Regions from separate parts of the Bacillus sp. 05T22 genome, predicted to be linked through region 2. Evidence: riboswitches for the same ligand, from Rfam matches in the RefSeq annotation. Region 2 holds a riboswitch; the other holds the start of a gene.
The links. A riboswitch is a leader RNA that binds a small molecule or an ion and turns the genes downstream of it on or off. The one in region 2 is predicted to bind S-adenosylmethionine.

Region 1: it holds a riboswitch for S-adenosylmethionine, as region 2 does, so the genes downstream of both, AC1DIT_RS17525 (M20 family metallopeptidase) here and AC1DIT_RS21420 (hypothetical protein) in region 2, are expected to answer to the same signal.

What each region holds. Positions count from the first base shown of each region.
Region 1 is NZ_JBFTMC010000061.1:5,565-12,394, forward strand. It holds gene cuyA (D-cysteate sulfo-lyase) at 1-501, shown strand, start outside; gene AC1DIT_RS17515 (VOC family protein) at 569-913, opposite strand; gene AC1DIT_RS17520 (AAA domain-containing protein) at 1,027-3,336, shown strand; SAM riboswitch class I at 3,423-3,527, shown strand; gene AC1DIT_RS17525 (M20 family metallopeptidase) at 3,621-4,823, shown strand; partial or broken gene AC1DIT_RS17530 (GNAT family N-acetyltransferase) at 4,902-5,261, shown strand; gene AC1DIT_RS17535 (GNAT family N-acetyltransferase) at 5,290-5,787, shown strand; gene AC1DIT_RS17540 (YdcF family protein) at 6,116-6,745, shown strand.
Region 2 is NZ_JBFTMC010000092.1:10,796-14,984, reverse strand. It holds gene AC1DIT_RS21440 (short-chain fatty acid transporter) at 1-21, shown strand, start outside; gene AC1DIT_RS21435 (hypothetical protein) at 85-438, opposite strand; gene AC1DIT_RS21430 (NAD(P)H-dependent oxidoreductase) at 438-1,013, opposite strand; gene AC1DIT_RS21425 (SWIM zinc finger family protein) at 1,037-1,426, opposite strand; gene AC1DIT_RS21420 (hypothetical protein) at 1,707-1,967, opposite strand; SAM riboswitch class I at 2,070-2,168, opposite strand; gene AC1DIT_RS21415 (hypothetical protein) at 2,624-2,815, shown strand; gene AC1DIT_RS21410 (YwiC-like family protein) at 2,862-3,572, opposite strand; gene AC1DIT_RS21405 (ECF transporter S component) at 3,787-4,189, opposite strand, start outside.

The sequences.
Region 1 (6,830 bases), on a different contig from region 2:
GGATATATTGCATGTGCAGAGGAAATTATGGCTCAATCGTTTGAGCAAGGGATAGATTTCAATGCGGTTGTTTGTGTAAGTGGTAGCGGTGGCATGCATGCTGGTTTGATTACTGGATTTTATGGAAGACAAACAGGGATCCCGGTAATTGGAATGAATGTGAGCCGCGGAAAAGCTGAACAAGAAGAAAAGGTATGTAAGCTTGTGCAAGAAACTTCAGCGCATGTTGATATTCTAAACAGTATTCCGCGTGAGGCCGTGACATGTTTTGATGAATACGTTGGGCCAGGATACGCTTTACCAACACCTGAAATGGTAGAAGCTGTTCAGCTTTTAGCAAAAACAGAAGGAATTTTACTGGATCCAGTATATACAGGGAAAGCAGGAGCTGGACTGATAGACTTAATCCGAAAAGGTACATTTAAGAAGGAAGATAATGTTTTATTTGTACATTCAGGTGGTTCACCTGCTTTATATGCGAATACATCGCTATTTTCCTAAAATAAAAAATCAGCACCGAAATATGTGGTGCTGATTTTTTATTGGCTATGAATGAAAAGAAGTATAATTACCTCCCCGTCTCAAAAAACTCAATCCATTCCCCACCAGGACCAGAGAAGAAAATGTAACGTGTTCCATCAGGCGATGTTTCAATTGCCTCTTCCAATGAATCTACTTTGAAGCAAATATGGTGTACTTTTCCTCCTGTTGGAAGAGAAGGGTTATAGCCTTCAATTAATTCAAAAATTGTTTCTTGTGATTCTTCTACACCTAAAAAAGCAAGTTGTAAGTTTGGATTTGGATGTCCCATACGTTTGATAAGTTTTAGTCTAACTACTTCTTCATAAAATGAAATAGATGTTTCTAAGTTGGAAACCATGATTCCAACGTGTTCTATTCTTCTTACTGGCATATTGATTTCTTATTTCCATAAATTTCATATGTATCATAATATTGAAAATTAAGAAAATAAGCAAGATAAAAACCTTGCAAATTTTATGACGTTCTATGATATAGTGAGAAAGTATGTTTGGAGAGAAGGAAGGAAATTATTATATGAATACAACTTCGCAAACTCCTTCATTAACGGAAACGATGAAAGAGTGGCATCAGGCGTTAGCATATGAGATTAAACATTGGAAAACGATAGGCGGTAGTAAGCTATCTATTATAAATGGCCGTTTTTTATATACAGATTATGAGAGTACAGTGTATGTATTTCAGCTTATTTCGGAAGTAAGCTTACCTGATGGTACACCAATCCGAATTGAATTTGATGGTGAGGAAGCAACAGGAGAAGTGCTATCTGTACATGGATTAGAAATCGAACTGAAATTAAATGATTATATACAAGGCGAAATAAGAGAAGCGATTTTATATAGTGAACCATGGCAGTTATTAGAGCAATTACAAGAGCGGTTGAAAGAAGTTCGAAAAGATAAGCAAAAGCGTCAGCGTGTAAAACGTCTTTTGGATGGAAAGAGTGCGCCAAAGCATATTGAAAAGATGAAAAATCCGAAGAATGAACTTGCATATCGTTCTTTTTATAATCCGACAACATATGTTTGGGGACCGCCTGGAACAGGGAAATCTTATAACTTATCACGCATTATCTCGGCTCATTATCAAAAAGGAAAATCAGTACTTGTACTTGCTCACAGTAATGCGGCAGTTGATGTATTAATGAGTGAAGTAACAAAGCAAATCGAAAAGAAAGAAAAATGGACACCAGGAGAAATCGTCCGGTATGGATTTAGTCAACATGAACATATACGTAACCATGAAACGTTGCTTGCTTCTAGATTAGTGGAAACAACGAATGGGTCATGGGGAGAAGAAAAGCTCTATTTAGAGGAAATGCGCCAAGATTTACGTCAAAAAATCTTATCTTATAAGGCGACTGCTTCTGATAAGAAACGTATACAAGAAATTGAAGGCGATCTCAGAAAGCAAAGAGCGAAAATTAAAGAGGTAGAAAGAGAATATATTGAAAATGCACAGGTAATTGGTGCAACGCTATCTAAATGCGCAATTGATTCTCTTGTTTATGAACGAACATTTGACTTAGTTGTTGTAGATGAAGTGAGTATGGCATATGTGCCACAAATCGCATTAGCTGCTTCTCTTGGTAAGCGAATTGTCGTTTGTGGTGATTTTTTACAGTTACCTCCAATTACGATGGCAAATCATGAGCTTGTTAGAAAGTGGCTCGGGGAAGATATGTTTTATCATGCGGGGATTGTGCAATCGGTAAATAGTTATGAAAAGCATCCGAATTTATTTATGTTGCAAGAACAAAGACGTATGCATGCAGATATATCTAAATTTACAAACTCATTTATTTATAAGAATAGAGTGTTCGACCATCCTTCTGTTTCGGCAAGGCAAGAATTAGCGAAATTACAGCCGTTTGCAAATGAAGCGACAGCTCTGTTTGATACAAGTTTAATGGGAGCTTATTCTTTAAAAGATGCCGCTTCTGGTTCTCGTTTTAATATTATGTCCGGTTTAGTTGCAATGCAAATGATCTTAATTGGATTATTAGATGGGGTGCAATCGATTGGAGTTGTAACGCCATATCGGGCACAGTCTCGGTTCTTATCAACATTTATAAGAGAAGTATTGCAAAAAACAAAGTATCGAAATACACCTGTTCTAGCAGCGACAGTTCATAAATTTCAAGGATCTGAACGAGACATGATGATATTTGATACGGTAGATAGTTATCCGCAAGAGCGCCCTGGCGTGTTATTCTTTGATCATAAGAATCATCGTCTTGTAAACGTTGCAGTATCAAGGGCAAGAGGGAAGTTCATCCAGTTATCGGATTGTCAGTATATGCGGAAAAACCTTTCTAGAAAACAAGCGCTATCTCACTTAACTGCTCACATAGAAAGACACGGAAATGTATATGATCGTACAACATCGCGTCCATTGTTAGAACGAAAAATTACAAAACGCTTGAGATGGTTTATGCAAATGAATTTGGAAGAGACGAAAGCATTATTAAAAGACATTCTGTCAGCAAAACAAAAAATTATTATTTCGCTTCCAAGTACAAGACAAGTAGATAAAAGGGTATGGCAGGCGTTAATGCGTACAACAGCGCAAGTAACAATCTATAGCGATGGACCAATTCCATTAAAAAATGTGAGAGTACAAAGGCAAAATAAATCACTCCCATTTGTATGTATTGATGATGAAATCTTTTGGGTAGGTGCTCCGTTAACATCGCAAATGATGTTTGAAGGAAGTCCGGAATTCCCTTTTATAAGTGCGAGAATGCATGCACCTGAAACGATTGGCGTTTTAAAAGGTTTTTTAGATATTCGTTAAAATCGGATCGTAATTCCTTGACATTTAGTCGGAATAAAACTAGAATGAAAATAATTTAATGCAATTTTATGAAAATAAAAATGATTTTCTTATCACGAGAGGTGGAGGGACTGGCCCTATGAAACCTCGGCAGCGGATTCGATATGAATACTGTGCCAATTCCAGCAAGTGAAAGACTTGAAAGATAAGAAAGAAGGCCATTTTTGAATCTGTATTTTTTAAGCCTCTTTCTATCTTTTGGAAAGAGGCTTTTTTATGTGCAAATTTAAAGGAGGAATAGGGAAATGGGAACAACACAAGTAACGTCACACCGAAATAGCATTACTGAAAGTATAGAAAGAAATAAAGAAAAATACTTACAAACAAGTCATGATATACATGCGAATCCTGAAATTGGAAATCAAGAATTCTTTGCATCTAGAACATTAAGTTTACTTTTAGGGAGTGCAGGATTTCAGCTTCAGCACAATATAGCAGGGCATGAAACAGGATTTATCGCACGGAAAAGTTCAGGGAAACAAGGACCCATAATTGCCTTTTTAGCGGAGTATGATGCTTTGCCTGGATTAGGCCATGCGTGTGGTCATAATTTAATTGGCACAATAAGCGTTGCGGCAGCGATTGCATTATCGGAAACAATTGAAGAAATTGGTGGTGAAATCGTTGTATTTGGGACACCAGCAGAAGAAGGTGGGCCGAATGGAAGCGCAAAAGCAAGTTATGTGAAAGCAGGTTTGTTTAACAATATTGATGCAGCACTTATGATTCACCCTAGCGGAAAAACAGCAACGACAAGTCCTTCACTAGCAGTTGATCCACTTGATTTTCATTTTTATGGAAAGTCTGCACATGCGGCTGCTTCCCCAGAAGAAGGAATTAATGCGTTAGATGCAATTATTCAGCTTTATAATGGCATTAATGCACTTCGCCAACAACTTCCATCAGATGTGAAAATTCATGGTGTCATTACAGAAGGAGGGAAGGCACCAAATATTATTCCAGATTACGCATCGGCACGTTTCTTTATTCGCGCAGCAACACGTAAAAGATGTGCTGAAGTAACTGAAAAAGTACGAAATATTGCGCAAGGTGCAGCGCTAGCAACAGGAACAACAGTAAAAATTAATCAGTTTCAAAATGAAATCGATGAACTATTAGTGACAAAAACATTTAATGAAGTGGTTGCGGAGGAATTAGAAAACCTTGGTGAAAATGTAAATCGTAAAGAGAGACTTGGAATCGGTTCAACAGATGCAGGAAATGTGAGTCAAGTCGTACCAACGGTTCATCCTTATATTAAAATTGGGCCGGATAATTTAGTTGCACATACGAATGAATTTAGAGAAGCAGCTCGTTCGGAACTTGGCGATAAAGCATTAGTTACATCCGCAAAAGCATTAGCGTATGCAGCATATCGATTAATTACAGAAGAAGGAACGCTTGATCAAATTAAGGAAGAGTTTAAAGAAGCACAGAGAAATCAATAATGTGATTCATATTGTGGAGGTGTTCGTTTGAAATTTTATTTATAATACAGCTAGATACATAGAAAAGGGGAATTGTTCATGCAAATAACAAATGAACGAGCAATGTTACGATTAATAGATACAAATGATGCCGAAAAATTATTTTCAATTGTGGAAGGGAATAAAGAAATATGGACGTATTTAATAGCTAAAATGGATAGCTATCAAGATATGGAGCGATATGTTGAAACGGCAGTAAAACGATATGAAAAGGGAACGGATTTACCATTTGTTGTTATAGATCAAAAAACGAATGAAGTTGTAGGCAGTACACGTTTGTACAGTATTTCAAATAATAACAAAACGGTTGAACTCGGCCAAACTTGGTATCATCCGAGTGTACAACGAACAAGTATGAATACGGAATGTAAGTACATGTTATTGCAATATGCGGTACAAAATGGACCTGTATAAATAGGAGGCAAACATGACAAATATTGAAACAAAAAGACTAAAGATGATTCCTTTTACATTAGAACTTGTTGAGGCAACGATAAAAGGCAGAGAAGAGCTGCAAGAAATCATACCATATAAAATATCTTTAGAATGGCCAATGCCTGATTATAAAGATATTTTACCATGGGTTGCGGAAGGTTTACGGAAAAATCCAAAGCAAAGTAAGTGGAGTGGACTCATTATTCATAAGGAAGACAATATCATTATTGGTGAAATGGGCTGTAAAGGTGCACCGGATTCAACTGGTACAGTGGAGATTGGATATAGTATCGTATCAAATTATCAAGGAAATGGTTATGCGACTGAAATGGCGCGTGCGTTTGTAAAATGGTTGCAGCAGACTGAAGAAGTACAAACAATTCAAGCGGATTGTTTAACGAGTAATGCCGCTTCAAGTAGAGTGTTAGAAAAAGCCGGTTTTACATGTGTGCTTGAAGAACAACATATGAAATATTGGATTGTAAAGTGAAGTGGAAGAGGTATACGTCCCTAAGAGGGAAAAATATACCTCTTTTTCTTACAAAATGATTACTTCTTTTATATACTTTTGTTTCATCATTCCCTTCTGTGAAAAAATTCGTTACAATGGAGTTGTATGAGAAATTTTGTACATAAATTAAATTCATAAAATATGAACCACAAAAAATAGTAAATTAAAAATCCTCTATTTGAATGAAAACCCTTTATAGCACGAATCAATTGTTGAGAAAAGTGCCTTCTTTCAAATGAACTCAAATATAATGATTTAAAATAGATTATTTTTTAGAAGTATGGATAATGCACGGAGGCCAGTACAAATGAAACAAAATAAGAAAAGTAAAAAAAGAAGAGTCTTGCAAGTGTTCTTGCTTATGGTTAGTTCTATCATTCTATTTGTAAGTTATGCAGCTTACGATATTTGGAGTTATCGCTTTAAAACGGATGAGGTGGATACAGATGCTGCTATTGTACTAGGAGCAGCTTCTTGGAACGGAAAACCATCTCCTGTATTTCGTGAAAGAATCAATCATGCGATTTCTTTGTATAAGAATGGAAGTATTAAAAAAATTATTTTTACAGGTGGTACTAAATTTGAAGCAGAGCAGGAAGAAGCACGTACTGCGAAAGCGTATGCATTAAAGCATAACGTAAAGGATGAAGATATATTAATTGAAACACAGTCGCGTTTTACAGAAGATAATTTAAAGAATGCGAAACAGGTTGGAATTGATAATGGCTTACATACGTATACGATTGTAAGTGATCCTCTTCATATGAAGCGAGCGATGAGAATAGCGAAACATATTGGGATAGATGCATATGCATCACCAACGCCAACATCAGCATATAAAACATTAGATACGGAAATTCCATTTTTCTTTAAAGAATTATGTTCTTATATTGGATATGTTGCATCGTTACCTTTGCGTATGTTGAAAGGCGATTAAAAAATAAAGAAAAGGATAGACAAAGGTAGAGTAGTTCTACGAGTCTATCCTTTTCTTTATGCAAATATGCTTTGGATTTTCTATA
Region 2 (4,189 bases):
TTATGTTTCCTTTTTATTTGATTTTAAAACATACAAAAAAGCTAGTTTTATACTAGCTTTTTTACATAATAACTTTTATATAAATCAATTCTTTTCTATGCACCTTATTACATTTATCCATTCTTCACATGAAAGATTTAATCTTCTATATGTAAATAACGTCGTACAAACATTTTCAATCATTGATGGATTATTTCGTAAAAAATCCCACCTTAATACTCTCGGTAAATCATACATTTTGTACTCTTTACTTTCCTTGATGATCCCCTCAACTTCTCGTTCACAAATTCCCCTTACTAAATAATCTGCTCTTAATTCTTGGCATACCTTTTTAAACGCTTCATTATGATGTTTCAATTGAAATAAACAAGCTATATACGTACGAAACAATTCATCATTCCGATTACAGCATTTCATTATATTTTCTATTTTTTTCATTATAAATTTTTAGCCTTTTGGTAGATTTCCATAAGCCACTTTTCACGTTTTGCTGCTTTACTTGTTTTTACAGATTGAAAGACTGAACGTTTTATTTGGCGTATACCACAAAATCGTAAAATACCCTTTTTCATAATCACCCAATCAGCAGAGCGATATAATAGTGCCACGTACCATAGTGGTGAATCTAGTGTATTGATAACCCACGCAGTTTTCCTTGTAAGTAATCCTTTCGGTATTACCCCTTCATATTTATATGCAAATCCTGCAACAAAAACACGATCAATAAATCCTTTTAAAATAGCAGGCATCCCCCACCACCATATTGGATAAATAAAGATAAAAGAATCTGCCTCTTTAACCAATGTTCTATATTTTTCTGTTTCTTCTTCATATACTAAATCATGTCTTCTCTTATCTTCATTAAAAATAAGTACTGGGTTAAATTGTTCCTTATAAAGGTCGAGCAATGTAACAAAATGATTTGTTTTTTGCAATCCTTTTTGTACATGTTCTAAAATGGATGCATTGAAACTAGATGGATTGGGATGTGCATATATGATTAGTACATTCATCTCCAAACAACACCTTTCTTAATTTAAAATTTCCTTTTTTGTAATATCTTCTCTACAATCATTACATTTTTAGAACTCATTAATAATCTCTGCATGATTACCATCAATTCCTCTTTTTCTAACATCTGCAACTTCTCCCTAATCTTCCTTTCTCCAGTACCTTGAATTGCATACACAACTGCTGCCATATGTTTACAATGTTTTTCATAAGGACATTCACAACTACTTCCCATAAAATCTACAAGATCAATGATTACTTCATAATTCCCATAATTCCCTGTGACGAACGCAAATACTTTACCATTATGTATTTCTATATCCTCTACATGTCCCTCCTCATAATATTCGTATCCTCTATCTATAATGTGCCTAGAAATCCATTTTTTCATTTCAGTTACTAAAAAAGCGTACATAACATCTACCTTTCCTTAAATTCCCTTTTGACTCCGCCTGGTTTGCATGATATTCTAATACATGTCAAGTAGCAAGCCTACATGACACAACAACTGACACCTACTCGGCGAAGGTGTCTCTTTTCGTTTTTAGCCGAATGAAATGCCTCTTTCAGGGCATATTCAACTTTTGACACTACACACTCAACACCATTCCCTTGTATCAGGCTGCTTTAGCAGTCTTTTACTCTACATACTCCTTTTAATTTTCAGATAAATTATAACATAAAAAAAAGAGAGACTAGCTCCCTTTTCGCGCCTTATAATATACCCCTTTTTCAGCATAGAGATATTCTTCATCAGCTAAAGTAATTTTCCCATCCAGTTTCAGTTCGTCTAATAGCCTTGATAAATAAAATTGGTGTAACATTTTTTTCGTGAATTTTCCTTCATGATGCGAAACGATATGTTCTTGAATATCTAATAGTGATATTGGTTTATCTTGCTCCATCATATATTCATATACTGCATTACGCAGCTTTACGTATTTTTCAAGTGTCACAGTACAATTGCAACCCCTTTCTTCTTATTCTGTTGTTTTTAGAATCGGTTTTTTTGCAACAAAAAAACCTCTTCGATAAGAAGAAGTTACGTATATATCTTCGTCTTATCTCCCAGAACAAATATGTTCTGCTGGAATTAGCACCTGCATCGCGGTTGCTGGGTTTCATCGGGCCAGTCCCTCCACCTCTCTGGATAAGAAAATATTCACTTTATAGCCTACTATAGCCATTTTCATTTCAATTGTCAAATCATATAAAGTGAAACTTTAATCAATTGAACCATTACTATCTGTAATAGCAGGGATAAAACATTTAAAACAAGTTATATTTTCTTTTCTAACGCTCATACTAGAAGTGTATGCAATAAAGTGAAACTTTAATCAGTGGGGGTTTTCTTCATCCCCCACTGATTATTAGCCCGACCAATCGGGCTTTTACTGGCAGTTTATCTCCCACCTAACTTCTTTAGAAAAGCGGAAGCGGCTCGCTCAGAATCACAGGACGTTGGAGCCCCCGACAGAGAGGCGCTTTTTTCCTCGTCCGAGGGGACGAAACGACCGGAGATTTTAGCCGCTAGAGCCGGACAATGCTTTCACCGAATTTTGAGGTAGGAGTATTACTGCCCACAAATAGCGGGATAAAGGAGGAATATATAATGAACAAAAACGCACGTGGATATGTTCAAGATTCTTATCATTCTTTACATGAAGCAAAACAATCTTTAGAAAACGCATTACAAACAGTCGAAAAAACTGATAATCGAGAACGTATAGAACAATCCTTGCAGGCTGTGGAGCACGCCTTACAAAAATGTGATCATACGGTTCATATTTTGGAACAAGAATGAATACATCCCATCTATTTACTAGATGGGATGTAACTCAAATGGCATACTAAAACAGTATTGCCGTGACAATTAAAAAATATACAGAATTAACGATTTCTAAAACCCCTACTTTTAAAATAGATATTTTCTTACCATATAATATAATTGCTCGAACTAGACTAGGTATAAAAACTAGAGAAAGCCATGGGTTTACTACAAACAATGCAACAGTTAAGAAAATGTGATATCCCCATGATACATAGCGATAGGTCGGGTTATTCTTTTCACGTATCATTGTTTTCACATAAAATGTACTACCTAAAAAGTATAAAAAAGAAGTTGCTGCAATCCACCATGCTGTTTCATCAACTGTTTTCATCGAAAAATAATAACTTATTAAACCACCTATGCAAAAAACAAGTATTGCACAAATATCATTTACTAAAGCTCGTTCCCTTTTTTGACGAGCAAAATATATATTCACAAAAAAGAGCGGAATCATAATAGCTGCGAAGAAAAGAATTTTCCACTCGTATAGTAAAGATAGTATACCGAAGACACATGCAATAATAAAATAAATAATTGCTGAATGTAAAAATTCTTTCTTTCGCGTTTGCTTCATATACATCAAAAATGGATACGTTGCTAAATAGATAAATAACCAAGCGATAAAGAGTGGAATATGATAGAAAGTAGGTTTACCAAGTATTACACTAAGTATAAACGGAATCAGCAGCATCCCCCATGCACCGTGCTGCTTTGGAACAACTAGCTTCATGAATATGGCATCTCCTCTTTGAATTTTTTCTCATTTACTATTATATAAAAAATCTCATATAAAAATCGAAGCATATTAAATCGATTTCTTGACATTTTTCACAATATAATATGTATGAAAAAATGCTTCTCACCAGTGGTAAGAAGCATGAAAGAGGCAAACGAATATGTAAGTCGCGACCCTACTTTATATTCTTATGCTTTATGATATATACTTATGCTTTGTTTACTTGAGATAATAGCTCTTTATCATCATCTAAAATTCCATATTTCTTTTTAAACCTTGTAATAATTCTAATCCACGATGAGCCAAACAAAACAAGAAAAATTACATTTGAGAGTGCATGAGCTAGATCAAAGTAAAAACTTGCAGCGTAGTATGCAATAAAGTCTTTCCATGTTAATCCTTCTAAAAAGCCAAGTATCCCCCACAAATTCATAATCCAGCCAAAAACAAAACCGGCTATGAACCCATAGATGACTCTCCCCCATAACTTTCTCATTATAAATGTATTTCGAAGTAAACCAGCTATAAAACCTATCATTCCCCAAGAAAACATTTGCCACGGTGTCCAAGGCCCCTGTCCTAAAAATATATTAGATACAAGTGCTGCCGTT